3 regions of the Kribbella lupini genome follow, and region 2 is predicted to be linked to each of the others. Evidence: riboswitches for the same ligand, from Rfam matches in the RefSeq annotation. Region 2 holds a riboswitch; each other region holds the start of a gene.
The links. Region 2 has a riboswitch for cobalamin ahead of ABD235_RS05430 (magnesium chelatase subunit D family protein). Riboswitches for the same ligand answer to the same signal wherever they lie in the genome.
Positions count from the first base shown of each region.

Region 1: linked by a shared signal. The riboswitch ahead of ABD235_RS38775 (ribonucleoside-diphosphate reductase subunit alpha) and the one ahead of ABD235_RS05430 (magnesium chelatase subunit D family protein) in region 2 are both predicted to bind cobalamin.
Region 3: linked by a shared signal. The riboswitch ahead of ABD235_RS20870 (ABC transporter substrate-binding protein) and the one ahead of ABD235_RS05430 (magnesium chelatase subunit D family protein) in region 2 are both predicted to bind cobalamin.

Region 1 covers NZ_BAAANC010000006.1:61,679-67,469, reverse strand. Annotated here, with positions in the region: gene ABD235_RS38785 (class I SAM-dependent methyltransferase) at 1-462, opposite strand, end outside; gene ABD235_RS38780 (DinB family protein) at 867-1,448, shown strand; cobalamin riboswitch at 1,507-1,663, shown strand; gene ABD235_RS38775 (ribonucleoside-diphosphate reductase subunit alpha) at 1,795-5,791, shown strand, end outside.
Region 2 covers NZ_BAAANC010000001.1:1,195,344-1,201,134, reverse strand. Annotated here, with positions in the region: gene cobO (cob(I)yrinic acid a,c-diamide adenosyltransferase) at 1-336, opposite strand, end outside; gene ABD235_RS05430 (magnesium chelatase subunit D family protein) at 368-2,707, opposite strand; cobalamin riboswitch at 2,780-2,915, opposite strand; gene surE (5'/3'-nucleotidase SurE) at 3,063-3,824, opposite strand; gene cobN (cobaltochelatase subunit CobN) at 3,837-5,791, opposite strand, start outside.
Region 3 covers NZ_BAAANC010000002.1:1,576,121-1,581,911, reverse strand. Annotated here, with positions in the region: gene ABD235_RS20885 (MFS transporter) at 1-623, shown strand, start outside; gene ABD235_RS20880 (aldehyde dehydrogenase family protein) at 684-2,048, shown strand; gene ABD235_RS20875 (hypothetical protein) at 2,117-3,097, shown strand; cobalamin riboswitch at 3,159-3,347, shown strand; gene ABD235_RS20870 (ABC transporter substrate-binding protein) at 3,372-4,400, shown strand; gene ABD235_RS20865 (FecCD family ABC transporter permease) at 4,397-5,500, shown strand; gene ABD235_RS20860 (FecCD family ABC transporter permease) at 5,509-5,791, shown strand, end outside.

The sequences.
Region 1 (5,791 bases), on a different contig from region 2:
GAGGTAGACGAACCCACCAGGCTTGAGCAGACCGCTGACGACCTCGGCCCACTTCGTCAGGTCAGGCAGGTAGCAGAGCGCGCCCTTCCCGGTGTAGACGACGTCGAACTGCCGTCCCCCGAGCGCCTCCGCCGCGTCGTACACGTTGGCCCGCACGTACTCGATCCCGACGCCGGCGTCATCGGCCAGCCGCCGCGCCTCGTCCAGCGACCGCCCCGACAGATCGAGCCCGAAGGTCTTCGCGCCCTTGCGCGCAAAGGCGATCGTCTCGGTCCCCAGGTGGCACTGCAGGTGCACGAGATCACGTCCGCCCAGCTCCCCCAGGTCGTCCCACTCGTAGTCGGCGAACCAGAACTCCGCCGGCCGCTCGTAGAACTCGCTCGCCGCGTGCAGCGGAGCCCGCGCGTCCCAGTCCGCCTCGTTCGCGGCCACCCGCGCCAGCTCGTCGGCCTCCAACGTCACCGGCTTCTCCCTCTGTCGCCTGCTCCGGTCCTCGTCCTCCCAGTCTCTCCAGGCCCAGGTCCAGGCATCCCCACTCAGGCTCATTTCCGCTCACCCGGCGACACGAGTTTCCCCCTCGGAAGCAGTCCCGTGAGCAGCCGCTGTGCGCCCGGACGTCCCGAGCGCGTTCCCCCAGCTCTGCTCACCCAGCGTGACTCTACTCCCGTCGGCCACGCTGAGTAATCACGGTTGGGTCTCACTCAGCACCATCTCCCCGATCGCGCCCGCAATAGCACTCGACCACCGGAAGCACCAGCACCGACACGCTGTGCTGATTGACTTTCCGGCGTCCGCTCGACCACAATTCGAACACATGTTCGACGCAAGGACAAACCGCGGGGAATCGGGGAGCGTGAGGATCTGTGATGCCGGAACCGTTCGACTGGGACATCCTGGAGCGACCGTCGGCGATGGCGATGGTGCGGGGCCAGCTCGGTTTCAGCTGGATGGTGCTCGCCCAGCGACTGGCCAGACTCACCGACGACGAGTACTTCTGGCGACCGAGCGCGGAGGCGCTGACCGTCGTCCGGCGACGGCACGCCGGCCGGTTCCGCTCGCTCGGGTCGGGTGAGTGGGTGGCGCAGTGGCCGGACGAACCGGACCATCGCGGGCCACGGACGATCGCCTGGTTGATCGCCCACCTGACCGAGACGTTCTTCGAGCGCTGGGAGTGGACCTTCGGCGAGAAGCTCCAGGGCCGCACCGACATCACGCTGCACGGCAACGCCCGGGACGCGGTCGCCTGGCTGACCTACTGGGTCGACGCCTGGCAGGAGTCGATCGCCGGGCTGGAGGAGGACCAGGTGATGACCGTCGGCCTCAGCCAGGCCACCGAGCTGGACGCCGCGGAGCCGTTCGGCCACGTCGTCCTGCGGCTGAACCGGGAGCTGATCCACCATGGCTCGGAGATCATGACGCTCCAGGATCTGCATGCGCTGGCCGCCTGAAACCACTAAATATGCGACACGCGGCGCGTCGAGACACTACATGTCGTGGTCCGGCGCTAATGTTCTGCGTGCTGGTGGTTCTGCCCGGACGACGCGACGAAGCGCGGCCGGGTGGAGGCAACAGGGGAATCCGGTGCGAGTCCGGAGCTGCCCCGCAACGGTGAGCGGACAAGTCGTCCGCGAGTCCGAGTACCTGCCACCGGTGCGCGTACCGCCGGTACGCGTTGGTCCGAGACCTCGTGGGTGGGTCGGTGGACGTCAAGGCAGTCGTACTCGCCGTACTGCCTTGCGTCGCGCGCTCTCGCACGGGTCCTGGTCCTCCGGAACTCGCGTGGAGAGTGCGCTTGTGACCATCGTTTCGTCCTCGTCGCCGACCGCACCGGGCCCCCTGCCCGACGCGTCGGCGTCCCAGCTGACCGTCGTCCGCCGCGACGGCACCAGCACCACGTTCGACCCGACCAAGATCGCGGTCGCGATGAGCAAGGCCTTCCTGGCCGTCGAAGGTGCCGAGGCCGGCACCAGCCACCGCGTCCGCGACCTGGTGTCCGACCTGACCGACCGCGTCGTCACGGCTCTGACCAGCCGCGGCGACTCACGCCGCAGCGTCCAGGTCGAGGACATCCAGGACCAGGTCGAGCTGGCCCTCATGCGCGCGGGAGAGCATCAGGTCGCCCGCGCCTACGTCCTGTACCGCGAAGAGCGCACCAAAGCCCGTACGCCGGCCGACCCGGCCGGTGTCACCGAGAGGCCGGTCGTCACTGTCCGTGCCGTCGACGGCAGCACAGCGCCACTGGACGTCGACCGTCTCCGACTCGTCATCGCCGAGGCGGCCGCCGGCCTGGACGCCGTCGACCCCGAGCAGATCCTCGACGAGACCCTCGGCTCCTGCTACGACGGCATCGCCCAGCACGAGGTCGAGCTCGCCCTGGTGATGGCCGCCCGGTCGTACGTCGAGACCGAGCCGCAGTACAGCCAGGCCGCCGCGCGCCTGCTGCTCGACCAGATCCGCCGCGAGACGCTCGGTCGCGTGCACGGCCAACCCCGGCAGGCGACCCAGGCCGACATGAGCACGGCGTACGCCGAGTACTTCCCGCGCTACGTCTCCGTCGGCATCGAGGCCGGCCTGCTCGACCCCGAGCTGGCGACCTTCGACCTCGCCCGCCTGGCCGCGGCGATCAAGCCCGAGCGCGACCTGGACTTCGCGTTCCTCGGCCTGCAGACCCTCTACGACCGGTACCTGCTGCACATCGACAAGGTCCGCTTCGAGCTGCCGCAGGCGTTCTTCCTGCGCGTCGCGATGGGCATGGCCCTCAAGGAGGACGACCGCGAGGCCCGCGCACTGGAGTTCTACGAACTGCTCAGCTCGTTCCGCTTCATGTCGTCGACGCCCACGCTGTTCAACTCCGGCACCACCCGCCCGCAGCTGTCGTCCTGCTTCCTCACCACCGTCCAGGACGACCTGTCCGGCATCTTCACCGGCATCCGCAACAACGCCCTCCTGGCCAAGTACTCCGGCGGCCTAGGCAACGACTGGACCCCCGTCCGCGGCATCGGCGCCAAGATCCGCGGCACCAGCGGCGAGTCCCAGGGCGTCGTCCCCTTCCTGAAGATCGCCAACGACACCGCCGTCGCAGTGAACCAATGCTTCGCTCCGCAGACTCTGGTGTACGCCGCAGCAGGACCGACGCCAATCAGTGAAATCGCGGTCGGAGAGCTGGTACTGGGCGCCAGCGGCTTCTACCGCGAAGTCACCAAGACTTTCACCTACGACCAGAACGATCCGATGGTGGAGCTTGACGTCAAGCACTCGATCGATCCGCTCGTGGTGACCGCCGGCCATCCTTTCTACGCGATCCAAGGCGTTCCGATGGAGCAGAGCAATGAGCGCACCATCGATTGGCTGGCCAAGAAGAAGGTGCAGGCGACGTGGGTCGAGGCCGGCATGCTCAGCAAGGGTGACTACGTAGGGCAGGTGATCCCCCGGGACGTCGTTCCGGTCCCGGGGCTGACCGAGGAGGACGCCCGCCTGTACGGCATCCTGCTGGGCGACGGCCATCTGTCGAAACAGGGCCGCCAGTGGGGTGTGTCCGGCAACCCACAGCGTGACACACACCTGTCGTTCGTTCGCGAGTACCTGACCGCACGGCAGATTCATTTCTGGGAAACCGGGCGGGCGGACACCTACCGCCAAATTCACTGGGCCTCCGGACGCGGGGCTCTCAGGGACCCGATCACGGGACGTATCACCGGCCAGGGCGAGGCAACCCTGCCGTTCACCTCCGACGATCTGTACGACGAACTCCACCACAAGCACATCTCTCGACGGTTCGCTCACCTACCGCGTCCGCAGACACTCGCACTCGTCCGGGGTTTGCTGGAGACGGACGGTGGGGTGTCCCGTGGCCAGGAGATCTACTTCACGAGCACGTCGCAGCGACTCGCCGTCGGCCTGCGCTACCAGTTGCTTCGTTTGGGCGTTCCGACAGCAGGTCAGTACCGGATCCGTGAAGGGGCGCACGAGGGCCGGCGCTCCGACGGATCTGTCATCACCTTCACCAAACCGGTCAAAACCTTCGACCTACGAATTCCAGCCGTCTCTTCGATCGCCGAGCTGGTGGGCGTCGCCCCGATCCGGAAGCACAACTGGATCAGCCACCAGGGCATGGTGTTCTCCCGCGTTCGCGACGTCCGGCGTACCGCGACGGTCCCAGTCGTTCACGACCTCGAAGTGGAGGTCGACGAGTCGTACATGACCGTCGCCGGGCTGGCTCACAACGGCGGGAAACGTAAGGGCGCGGTCTGTGCGTACCTCGAGACCTGGCACGTGGACATCGAGGAGTTTCTGGAGCTGCGCAAGAACACCGGGGACGAGCGTCGGCGCACCCATGACATGAACACGGCGAACTGGGTGCCCGACCTGTTCCTGCAGCGGGTCGAGGCCGGTGGCGAGTGGACGCTGTTCTCCCCCGACGAGGTGCCGGAGCTGCACGACCTGTACGGCGCGGCCTTCGTGGCGGCGTACGAGGACTACGAGGCCGCCGCCGATCGTGGCGAGATCCGGGTGTTCCGCCGAGTGAAGGCCGTCGACTTGTGGCGCCGGATGCTGACCGTGCTGTTCGAGACCGGTCACCCGTGGATCACCTTCAAGGACGCCTGCAACCTGCGGTCCCCGCAGCAGCACGACGGCGTGGTGCACTCGTCCAACCTGTGCACCGAGATCACGCTGAACACGACCGTCGACGAGACCGCCGTCTGCAACCTCGGCTCGGTCAACCTGGTCGCCCACCTGACCGAGACCGGTCTCGACGCCGAACTGCTGCGCGACACGGTGAAGACCGCGGTCCGGATGCTCGACAACGTGATCGACGTGAACTTCTACACCACGCCGGAGTCGGAGCGCGCGAACCAGCGGCACCGCCCGGTCGGCCTCGGCCTGATGGGCTTCGCCGACGCGCTGTTCGCGCTGCGCATCCCGTACGCCTCCGACGCCGCCGTCGCGTTCGCCGACGTCTCGACGGAGGCGATCAGCTACCACGCGATCGAGGCGTCGACCGAGCTCGCGGCCGAGCGCGGGACCTACGAGTCGTACGACGGATCGCTGTGGAGCCAGGGCGTGCTGCCGATCTACTCGCTCGAGCTGCTGCGGACGGCGCGCAACGGTGACGTCCAGCTCGACACCGGCCGGACGCTCGACTGGGAGGCGCTGCGCGCGAAGGTGCTGCAGGACGGCATGCGCAACTCCAACGTGCTGGCGATCGCGCCGACCGCGACGATCTCCAACATCTGCGGGGTGAGCCAGTCCATCGAGCCGACGTACAGCAACCTGTTCGTGAAGTCGAACATGTCCGGTGAGTTCACCGTCGCGAACCCGTACCTGGTCGCCGACCTGAAGGCGCGCGGGCTGTGGGACCAAGTGATGGTTTCGGACCTGAAGTACCACGACGGCGTGCTGAGCCGGATCGAGCGGATCCCGGCCGACCTGCGCGAGCTGTACGCGACCGCGTTCGAGATCGAGCCGCTCTGGCTGGTCAAGGCGGCGGCGCGGCGGCAGAAGTGGATCGACCAGGCGCAGTCGCTCAACCTCTACATGTCGGCGCCGTCCGGCAAGGCACTCGACGAGCTGTACCGCTCGGCCTGGCGGTACGGGCTGAAGACGACGTACTACCTGCGCTCCCAGTCCGCCACCCACGTCGAGAAGTCGACTCTGCAAGGAACAGATGGTCGTTTGAACGCGGTACCAGTTGCATCTGCACCGAAACCCACTTCCGAAGTTCCGATGGACGACACCCTGCTCGAAGCCCCTGCCGTCTGCAAGCTCGACGACCCTGACTGCGAGGCCTGCC
Region 2 (5,791 bases):
GTCCGCGGCATGGTCCTCGTCGGCGCCGGCCTTGCGCGACCAGCTCCAGCCCTCGCCCATCTTGTGCCACTCGACCGGGCCGCCCTCGCCCGTTGCCTCGTGCAACTTCCCGAGCGCGCGGAACGCGCTCTCCTCGCCGACCTTCCACTTCGCGCTCTTGACGAACTGGAAGACGCCGAGGTTCCAGCCCTGGTTCCAGCCGCGCAGCGCCATCCCGAACGCCGCCGTCGACTTCCCCTTCATCTCCCCGGTGTGCACCATCAGCAACGGCCGGTTCCGGCGCTGCCGCGTGGTCAGTCCGTCCTTCGGTACGACGCTCGGCTGTCCCTGCGGCATCAGTTCGTTCCCTTCCCGGTCCGGCTGGCGGTCATGCGGCGCTCCGGTCGGTGACCGCGCGAATGAGGTTGCCCGCGGCAACCTCTCCCAGATCGAGGTACTCGGCGCGCAAGGTGGTTGCCAGTTCCGCGGCCAGGCCGAGGCGGACGCCGCGCCGCGGTTCGCAGTCGACGACGACCGTCGGGATGCCTTGGTGCGCGATCCACCCGGCCGCCTGCTGAGCCCGCGCGAACGCGCTCTCCCCGTGCGTCGCGCGGCCGTCGGTGACCAGCACCAGCAGCGGGCGCCGGCGCGGGTCGCGGATCGCGGCGATCCGAAGTACCTCGGCGGTCTGCAGCAGCCCCTCGGCCAACGGCGTCCGGCCGCCGGTGGGCAACGACTCCAGGCGGCGTACGGCGGTCTCGACGCTGCCGGTCGGCGGGAGCGCGACCGTCGCGTCGGCGCGCGCGAACGTGACCAGGCCGACCTTGTCGCGGCGCTGGTACGCGTCGAGCAGCAGCGAGACGATCGCGGTCTTCACCTCGCCCATCCGCCGCTTGGTGCCCATCGAGCCCGACGCGTCGACGCAGAACATCACCAGGTTCCCCTCGCGCCCTTCGCGCACCCCGAGCCGTACGTCGGAGGCGCGGACGGCGAGGCCAGGTCCTGAACGGCCGCGCGTGTGCTGGTGCGGCGCGGCGGCGCGCAGCGTGGCGAGAAGGTGCGGACGACCGGACTCGCGACCGACTCGGGCGCGGTCACCGACGACCCGGCCGACCTCGGTGATCGCGCGGGAGCGGCGGCCGGCGACGCCGGTGCCGGCCGACTGGATGCTGAGGAGGCGAGCCTTGTACGGCGTGGAGCTGGTCGCGACGTCGCCGGTGGGAGCGGCGCCGGAGAGCGCGTTCTGCGGGTTTCCCGGGTTGTCGGGGTCGGCGGGTTTGCCGGGGGGCGGGACCTGGTCGGCGCCGTCGAGCTCGGCGTTGTCCGGCTGGTCCGCGGACGACGTCGGGCCGTCCGACGCCGAGGATGACGGATCAGAGGATTCCGAGTCCGCGGATCCTGGGTCGGACGATCCCTGGCCCGAGGAACTCCCCTCCGGACTCGCGCCGTCGGGTACGCCGCCCGGGCCGCCCCCCGGCCCACCCTCGGGATCGTCGTCCGGATCCTCCGGCGGCGTGCTCTCGTTGATCACCTGATCGAGCCGATCCTCGTCAAGCCCCGGAGCATCGAACGGATTCCGCCGGGTCCGGTGCGGCAGCGCGAGCTTCGCCGCCGCGCGGACGTCCTCGACCTCGACGACGGTTCGCCCGGACCAGGCCGCGTGGGCGACCGCCGTGCGCGCGGTGACCAGGTCGGCGCGCATCCCGTCGACGTCGAACGCGGCGCAGATCTCCGCGATCTGCCGCAGCGCCGAGTCGGTCAGGATCACGTCGGCGAGCAGGCTCTGCGCCTTGACGATCCGCTCGGCGAGCTCGCGCTGCGCGCCGTCGTACCGGCTCACGAATCTGGCCGGGTCGGCCTCGTACGTCAGCCGCGCGCGCATCACCTCGACGCGGACGGCGGGGTCGCGGCTGGCGACGACGTCCACGGTCAGGCCGAAGCGGTCGAGCAGCTGCGGGCGGAGCTCGCCTTCCTCCGGGTTCATCGTGCCGACCAGGACGAAGCGCGCCGGGTGCGTCACCGAGACGCCGTCGCGCTCGACGGTCGCGCGGCCCATCGCCGCGGCGTCGAGCAGGACGTCGACCAGGTGGTCGTGCAGCAGGTTGACCTCGTCGACGTACAGCAGCCCGCGGTGAGCGGCCGCGAGCAGACCAGGCTCGTACGCCGTGACGCCCTCGGCCAACGCCTTCTCGAGATGCAACGAGCCGAGGACGCGGTCCTCGGTCGCCCCCACGGGCAGCTCGACGAGCCGAGCCGGGCGGGAGACGGAGGTCGGCACGGAGGAACCCGACGCGATGGATCCGGGAAGATGGCCCAGCGGCGCACCTTCGCCGGACGGCGCCAGGGCTTCAGCCGGCGTGATGCCCTCACGCGGGGCTCCGGGCGCGGGAGACGCCGCCGACCGGCTCGACGGCGACGCGGCGGCGCTCCCCCCGTCTCCGGGGCGGTTGTCCACGGTCGTGATGGCGGCCGCGTGTGGCCCGTCCGGACAGGTGGGGTCCGGGTTCGCCGGGTCGCAGGAGAAGCGGCAGTTCGGGACGACGTCCACCGCCGGCAGGATCTCGGTGAGCGCCCGGACCGCCGTCGACTTGGCGGTGCCCTTCTCGCCGCGGATCAGGACGCCGCCGATGGCCGGGGAGACCGCGGCCAGGATCAGGGCGAGCTGGAGGTCGTCCATCCCCACCACCGCGGTGAACGGAAAACCGGTCGAGGTCGGAGCAGGCCGCATCGGCGGTGGGTCCCTTCGTCCTGCGGGTGTCCACGCCCGCGTCGGCAACGGTCGCCCGGACCGCGGAGAAGCGTTTCCGGACGGACGGCGGGAGATGTCCTGGCTTCCGGATCACGTCCGGTCACAGTGGCGGGACCGCCCCGGACTCCGGCCGTGCTGGCCGTCACCGGTGTTCCTCTCCTGCCGTCCCGGCGATCATTCCACATCCCCGCCGTCGGCCCGCCGCCCGGAGACCAACCTCACCCGGCGGGAACGGACGGCGGCTCGTCGACCGCCGCGAGAGGGCGAGCCGCTGGAGCGTGGCCGACGGCCGATCGACCTCGGGTGGGACGTGTTCGGGGTGAGTACGCGAGGCTCAGCCCTTAACCAGATGCTGGGACAAGTAGTCAGCCGCCGCCGACGAGTCGACCTCGCGGATGCCCACGATCGGGGTGACCGTCACGAAACCCGCGGCGAGCAAGGCCTCGTCGGTGTCGGCTTCCGCACCGGCGGACGGCGGGGCAAGGGTGATCATCGGCTCACCGGTCGGCGCTTGAGCGCCGACGATGCGCGAGCGCCCGATCGGCGCCAGCCGGGCCCGGCGTACGCCCTCCAGCTCTTCCAACGGGCGATCGGGGACGTTCACGGTGAGGACCGTGCCAGCCGGCTCCGACGCCAGCCAGTCGAGTGCCCGCGCGGCGACGCCGCCCGCGGTGTCGAGATGCTTCGGGTCCTCGGAGTCGATGCTGACGGCGATCGCCGACGCCCCCTGCCCGGCGGCCGTCAGCGCGGCCGCGACGGTGCCCGAGTGCAGGATCGGTACGCCGATGTTGTGCCCGTGGTTGATCCCCGACACCACCAGGTCCGGCACGTCGCCGAACGACCCCACCAGCGCGAGTGTCACCGCCAGCGCCGGCGTCCCGTCGACGCCGATGTAGGTCACCCCATCAACAGTCTCCGAGGCCGTCCGGATCGGCCGGTCGACCATCCCGGCCCGCGCCGACCCGACGCCGCTCTGGTCATCCAGCGGAGCCACAGCCAGTACGTCGTACCCAGCCGCGGCCAGCGCCGCTCCGAGGGCCCGAATGCCCCGAGCCCGGTACCCGTCGTCATTGGTGATCAGAACCCGCGAAGCCATACGACTACCCAATCAGCCGCGGTCCTCGATGTCACCCTCGGTCTCCAGTACGGCGGTGCGCAGCGTCTCCAGCGCCTCCTCGGAAGGCTCCGACCACAGCCCCCGCTGCGCCGCCTCGAGCAACCGCTCCGCGATGCCGTGCCGTGCCCACGGGTTGGACTTGCGGAAGAACTCGGCGACCTCGGGGTTGGCGACGTACTCCGTCGTCAGCGTCTCGTACATCCAGTCGTCGACGACGCCGGCGGTAGCGTCGTACCCGAAGAGGTAGTCGACCGTGGCGGCCATCTCGAAGGCGCCCTTGTAGCCGTGGCGCTGCATCGCGGCCATCCAGCGCGGGTTGACGACGCGGGCGCGGAAGACGCGCTTGGTCTCCTCCTCCAGCGTGCGGGTCTTGACCTGGGCCGGTACGGCGGAGTCGCCGATGTAGGCCTTCGGGTTCGACCCGGTCAGGTGGCGGACCATCGCGACCATGCCGCCGTGGTACTGGAAGTAGTCGTCGGAGTCCATGATGTCGTGCTCGCGGGTGTCCGCGTTCTTGGCCGCGACCTGGATCCGCGCGTAGGCGCGTTCCATCGACGGGCGCGCCTCGGCGCCGTCGAGGTCCTTGCCGTAGGCGTAACCGCCCCAGACCGCGTACACCTCGGCCAGTTCGGCGTCGGTGCGCCAGTTGCGCGCGTCGACCAGCGGCAGCAGGCCGGCGCCGTACGAGCCGGGCTTGGAACCGAACACGCGGGCCGTCGAGGATCGCAAATCGTTGCCCGTAGCAACGTCATCGAGGACGTGCGCCCGCAGGTAGTTGTCCTCGGCAGCCTCGTCCAGCGCCGCGACGGTCCGCACGGCCTCGTCCAGCCAGGCGACGACGTGCGGGAACGCGTCCCGGAAGAAGCCCGAGATCCGCACCGTCACGTCGACCCGCGGCCGGCCGAGCTCGGACACCGGCACGACCTCGAAGCCCGACACCCGTCGCGACGCCTCGTCCCACACCGGCCGGCAGCCGAGCAGCCACAGCACCTCGGCGAGGTCGTCGCCCTGGGTCCGCATCGCCGACGTACCCCAGACGGTCAGCCCGACCGATCGTGGCCACTCCCCCGTCTCGGCCTTGTGCCGGGCCAGCAGCGAGTCCGCCAGCGCGACGCCGACGTCCCACGCGTTCCGGCTCGGGATCGCCTTCGGGTCGACGGCGTAGAAGTTGCGGCCCGTCGGCAGCACGTTGACCAGACCGCGCGTCGGCGAGCCCGACGGCCCGGCCTCGACGAAGCGGCCGTCCAGCGCGCGCATTACGTTCGTCAGCTCGTCACCGGTGCGTGCCAGCCGCGGCACGACCTCCTCGCAGGCGAACCGCAGCGACGCCTCCACACCCTCGGACTGCCGGCCCAGCACCTCACCGACGACCACCGGCACCTTCGCGGCGTCCCAGCTCAGCGTCTCCAGCCCCAGCACGAGCTTGCGCGCCACAGCCTCCAGCAGGTCCACACCGTCGGCCGCACTCACCGCAGGCAGGTCAGCCAGCTCCGACAGGGCTGCCAGCTCAGCAGGCACCGCACGACCCGGATCGGCGAGCAGAGCCGCCTCGTCCACGCCGTACGTCGCACCGAGCGCAGCACGCAGCCCCGGTACGGCGCCGGACGTGCCGCCCCACATCTGCGCGGCCCGCAGTACGGCGAGCACCAGGTTGACCCGGGCCTCACCGACCGGACCGCCACCGAGGATGTGCAACCCGTCGCGGATCTGCACGTCCTTGATCTCGCACAGGTAGCCGTCGAGGTGCAGGACGAACTCGTCGAACTCCTCGTCCTCCGGCTTCTCGCTGGTGTGCAGGTCGTGGTGCAGCTGAGCGGCCTGGATCAGCGTCCAGATCTGGGCCCGCAGCGTCGGTACCTTCTCCGGGTCCAGCGCCTGGACGGTGGCGTACTCGTCCAGCAGGTACTCCAGCTTCGCCATGTCGCCGTACGTCTCCGCTCGCGCCA
Region 3 (5,791 bases), on a different contig from region 2:
ACGCGTTCCGGCGGCGCGACCTGCTCGGCACGTACGCCGTGGACATGGTCGGCATGTTCCTCGCGATGCCGATCGTGCTGTTCCCGGCCTTCGCGACCGAAGTACTGAAGGAGCCCAAGTTGCTGGGGCTCCTCTACAGCGCCGAGGCGGTCGGCGCGATGCTCGCGACGCTGACCAGCGGCTGGGCCCGCCGGGTGCACCACCACGGCCGGGCCGTCGTCATCGCGACCATCACCTGGGGCGCGTCGGTCGGCGTCGCCGGGCTCGCGCCGAACATCTGGTTCGCGATCGCCTTCTTCGCCGTCGCCGGCGGCGCCGACATGATCTCCGGCCTGTTCCGCGCGGTCATCTGGAACCAAACCATCCCCGACGAGATGCGCGGCCGCCTGGCCGGCATCGAGATGCTGTCGTACTCGCTCGGCCCGCTGGGCGGCCAGTCCCGCTCCGGCCTCGTCGCCGACCTCACCAGCGTCCGCACCTCGATCGTGAGCGGCGGCATCCTCTGCGTGGCCGGCGTCATCGGCACCGCGGTCTGGCTCAAGGACTTCTGGCGCTACGACGCCCGCACCGACGAGCACGCCGTCCGGGAACGGACCCTCCGCGCGACCGCCGGCGAGGTGTGAGAAGCACCCGAGGGGGAACCGGGCGCTGGTCGCGGCCCACCTTCGAACAGGAGTGCCCAGGTGATCACCGGTACCGAGCGCGCGTTGGAGATTCACGACCCGGCGGACGGATCGCTGGTCGGAACGGTCCCGATCGCAACTGCCGACGAGCTCGACGACGCCGTCGTGACCGCCCGCCGATCGAGCTCCGACTGGGCCCGTACGCCGGCCGCCGAGCGGGGATCGGCCGTGCGGGAGGCTGCGGCGGCACTCCGCGCCGCGGCCGATGAGCTCTCCAGGATCAACTGCTCGGAGACCGGCAAGCCGATCGACGAGAGCCTGGGCGGCATCCTCGCCGGGGCCGGCACGCTCGAGCAGTACGCCGAACTGGGCCCGCTGCGCGGTGGCCGCACACTCCTGGGCGACCCGAACGCCACCGACCTGATGGTCCCCGAGCCGCGCGGCGTGGTGGTCGCCCTGACCCCGTGGAACGACCCGGTCGCCGTCGCCTGCGGCCTGATCGGCGCCGCCCTCGTGACGGGCAACACCGTTGTGCACAAGCCGAGCGAACGCTGCCCGCATCTCGGGGCGCAGCTCGGAAGGGTGCTGGCGGACGTGCTGCCGGCCGGCGTACTGCAGACCGTGCAGGGCGACGGTTCGGTCGGTGCCGCCTTGGCCGCGCGACCCGACGTCGACGTCGTGGCCCACGTCGGCAGTACGGCGGCCGGCCGGTCGATCGCCGCGGCCGTCGCCGCGACCGGTGGCAAGGCGCTGCTGGAGAACGGCGGGAACGACCCGCTGATCGTGGACGAGGGCGTCGACCCGATCTGGGCCGCTGGTCAGGCGGCGCTCGGCGCGTTCGCCAACTCGGGTCAGATCTGTGTCGCCGTCGAGCGGATCTACGTGCACCGCGCGGTGGCCGGCCCGTTCCTGACTGCGCTGACCGCCGAGGCGCAGTCGCGCGCACTGGCTCCGCTGGTCGACCGTCGGCACCGCGAAGGCGTGCACGGGCAGGTCCTGCAGGCCGTCGAGAGTGGCGCCGAGCTGCTGACCGGCGGCGAGCTCCCGGACGGTCCGGGCGCGCACTACCCGGCGACGGTGCTCACCTCCTGTACGCCGGGGATGGACGTGATGCGGACCGAGACGTTCGGCCCGGTGGCTCCGGTGACCGTCGTCGACAACTTCGACGAAGCCCTGCGGCTGGCTGCGGACGACGAGTACGGGCTGGCCGCGACCGTACTCACCGGCTCCCAGGCGAACGCTCAGCGCGCGTGGCGCGAGCTGCCGGTCGGAACGGTCAAGATCAACGCCGTCTTCGGCGGTGCGCCCGGTGGGGCCGCCCAGCCGCGCCGCGCGAGTGGCTCCGGCTTCGGCTACGGGCCTGAGCTGCTGGACGAGATGACGCAGGTCAAGGTCGTCCACTGGGAGCCCGCACCCACCTCCTGAGCCCGCGGACGTCGGTGGCAGCGTCTACAGTCGGAGACCTTGTCACCGAGCAGTCACGAGGAGTCGGAATGCGGAACCGAGCTGCCGTCGCGGTCACGGCTGTCTCCGCCGTACTGGCTCTGGCGGGCTGTGGGGGCGGGAACAACGAGACGGCACCGAACGTGCCGCCGTTGGTCTCGGTCAGTACGCCGCCGACCGAGACGCCTTCGGCCACTCCGTCGGAGACGCCGAGCCTGCCGCCGACGGCGCAGGTCGCGGACACGTTGTGCGTACGGATGGACCAGTCGCTGGTGCAGACCACGCTGGCGGTGCCGTCGGTGACGATCCAGAAGGAGCCCGTGCCGGCCGAGATCGGCCTGCCCAGCTACGACATCTGCCAGCTGGGCCTGAGCACGAATCCGGACGGGCCCGCGCTTCGGCTCGGGGTGTCGGTGCTGCCGGTGACCAAGGCCGACCTGACGGCCGCGCAGAAGGCGTACGCCGCGACGAAGAGCGAGCCGGCGCGGGCGATCGCCGTCGGGCAGGGCGGCTACGGGACGAGCAAGTTCGCGGTGTTCCTGCTGGGGACGCGGCTCTACAAGGTCGAGGGTCCGGCTGCGACGCCGACCAAGTACGTCGTACTGGCGCAGGAGGCGGCGCGTCAGGCCGCCGGGCTCCCGGAAGCGGCGCCGCTGATCACCCGGACGGAGTGCGACCGCGGGACGAACGCGGCCGCCAAGGTGATGGGTACCGTGGCCACGGCCCGCCGCGACAGCCAGACGGCCGCGGGTGACATCGTCTGCGGCTGGATCACCGCGACCTCCGTGCTCTACACGACCGCCCGGCGGGTTCCCGACGCCGCAGCGGCGATGGCCGCGGTCCGCAAGGCCCCCACGTCGCAGTCGGTCCCGCTCGGCGACGAGGGGTACGTCGACACCGCCACCGGGCGCGGCACGATCCGCGTCGGGACCGACAAGATCGCCGACCTCGTTCCGGTGCCCGGCAACGCGGTGAAAACCGACGACATGGTCACGTTCGCGCTGGCGATCTCGCCGCTCTACACGCGCTGACACCGGTCGGGCGAAGGCCGCCGCTGGTGGACCGCGTGCTGCGACTCGGTCGCACCGTGGGTTACCGTGTGGCGGTCGTGGTGTTCGGGAAGCCGGTGGAGTACCGGCGCGGCCCTCGCCACTGTGATCGGGATTGTCCGCGGAGCGTTCACCAGGTGTGAGACCACTGGCCCGGAAGGGCTGGGAAGGTCAGCTCGGCGGATGCGGTCGTCCCGTCAGCCAGGAGACCGGCCACGACGCGTCCCGTCCACGAGGTGTTGGAGGAACGGTCGCCATGGCCGTCGTACCCCAGGCAGTGCTTGCTGCCGTTTTCCTGTCCCTGGTCGCCGCCTGCGGCACCGCCGGCGCCGCCGAAGGCCCGAGCGCGAGCGCGACGACCGTGAAGAACTGCGGGCTCGACGTCACCGTCGACGGCCCGCCGAAGCGGGTGTTCGCGGCGTACCAGCCGGCCATCGAGCTGGCGCACGCGCTCGGCATCTCCGACCGCCTGGTCGGCACCGCGTTCCTCGACTCCGAGCCGCTGCCCGAGTACGCCGGTGCGCAGCAGGGCCGCAAGTACTACAAGAACATGCCGAGCCGCGAGGAGCTGCTCAGCCTGAACCCGGACTTCGTGCTGTCCGGCTTCAACGACATCTTCAGCGCGGCCGGCAGCGACGGCAGCTTCGGCAGCCGCAAGTCGTTGTCGGACCTCGGCGTGCAGACCTGGATCTTCAGTCCGCTCTGCCCAACCGCGGACGGCAAGGGCGACGAGGCGATCGACCCGTCGACGGTCTCGATGGACAACGTGTACGCCGATCTGCGCGACCTCGGGAAGTTGTTCGGCGCAAGCGACCAGGCCGAGCAGGTGATCGCGGACCAGAAGGCGCGGATCGCCGCGGTCGAGGCGAAGGTCAAGGGTGCGGACCGGCCGACGGTCGCCATCGTGCGGCCCGGGCTCGAGGGCGGCGGGATGACCGTGTCCGGTGGTCCGGACTTCGGCACCGTACTGATCAAGCAGGCCGGCGGGGTGAACGCGTTCGCGGGGCTGACCTCGAAGCGGAACGTGAAGATCAGCGTCGAGGAGTTCATCAAGGCTGATCCGGACTACGTCCTGATCAGTGCGTGCTGCGACGCGACGCTGACCGAGACCCAAGGGCAGCCGGATGTCGACAAGCTGCTGAAGAACCCGGCGTTCGCGAACCTGAAAGCCGTCAGGAACAAGCAGGTTGTGCCGTGGTTGTTCGCGCATCACTCGGCGGGTGTCCGTGGTGCGCACTCGACCGAGCTGATCGCGAAGATCATCCATCCCGACCTGGTCAAGTGACCGCCGAGGTCGTGGACGGCCGCTCGGGAGCCGAGGGCCGGGCGGGTGGCAGGTCAGGTGCTGACGATCCGCGGGGAGCCGGTGGTTCGCGGGGTCTCCTGCGGCACGGGCTGACGAAGGGTGGCGGCCTCGTGGTCGCGTTCGGCGTACTGCTGGCGGCCGTGCTGCTGTCGTTGCTCGCCGGGACGGAGTGGTTCGCGCCGCGGGACGTCTATCTCGCGGCGGCCGACTTCACCGGGTCGGACACGGATCGAGTCATCCGGTACCTGCGCCTGCCGCGGACCGCGACCGGCCTGATGGCGGGCGCGGCGCTCGGACTGGCCGGTGCGTTGATGCAGGGCGTGACACGCAACGCACTGGCCGATCCGGGGATTCTCGGCGTCAACGCCGGAGCCGCGGTCGCGGTGGTCGCGGCGATCGGGGTCTTCGGGGTGACGAGCCTGACCGGGTACGTGTGGTTCGCGATGGGCGGCGCGCTGGTGGCGACCGTCGTGGTCTACCTCGTCGGCGCTCTCGGGCGCGGCGGCGCGACGCCCGTCAAGCTGGCGTTGGCCGGCGCGGCGATGTCGGCGATGCTCGGCTCCGTCACGTCGGCGGCGACGTTGCTCGATCTGTCGACGCTGAACGAGTTCCGCTTCTGGGTGGTCGGGTCGCTGACCCTGGCGACCGGGCCGATCGTCGGTCAGGCGCTGCCGTTCGTTGCTATAGGCATCGTGTTGTCGCTCGTGCTGGGGCGATCCCTCAACCAGTTGGCCTTGGGTGAGGAACTGGCGACGACGCTGGGCACGCGCGTCGGGTGGGTGCGAGTGCTCGCCGGGGTCGCGATCATGCTCCTGGCCGGTACGGCGACAGCGATGGCCGGGCCGATCGGCTTCGTCGGCCTCGCCGTACCGCATGTCGCCCGGGCGATCGTCGGCGCGGACTACCGCTGGATCCTCCCGTACTCACTCGTCCTGGCACCGACGCTGCTGCTGGTCGCGGACGTCATCGGCCGCTTGGTGGTTCGGCCGGACGAGTTGCAGGTGGGGATCATCACCGCACTGGTGGGTGCTCCACTGTTCATCGCGCTGGTCCGACGGCAACGGCTGGCTGAGCTGTGAGCCGGGCCGTGCGGATCGGTCCACTGTCGGGCCGGGTGGATCTCGGCGGCGTGGTGGTCCTGGTTGTCGCGCTGTTGGTGGCCGTTGCCGTGGGCGCCTATTCGCTGACCGTCGGAGACTACGAGATCCCGCTCGCGCAGGTGCTCGGCACGCTCGCGGGCGACGGGTCGCTGATCATGACCGACGTGGTGGTGAACAACCGGCTGCCCCGGGTCCTCGTCGGCCTAGGCGTCGGGTTCGCGTTCGCCGTGTCGGGTGCGATCTTCCAGCGGCTCGCGCGCAACCCGCTGG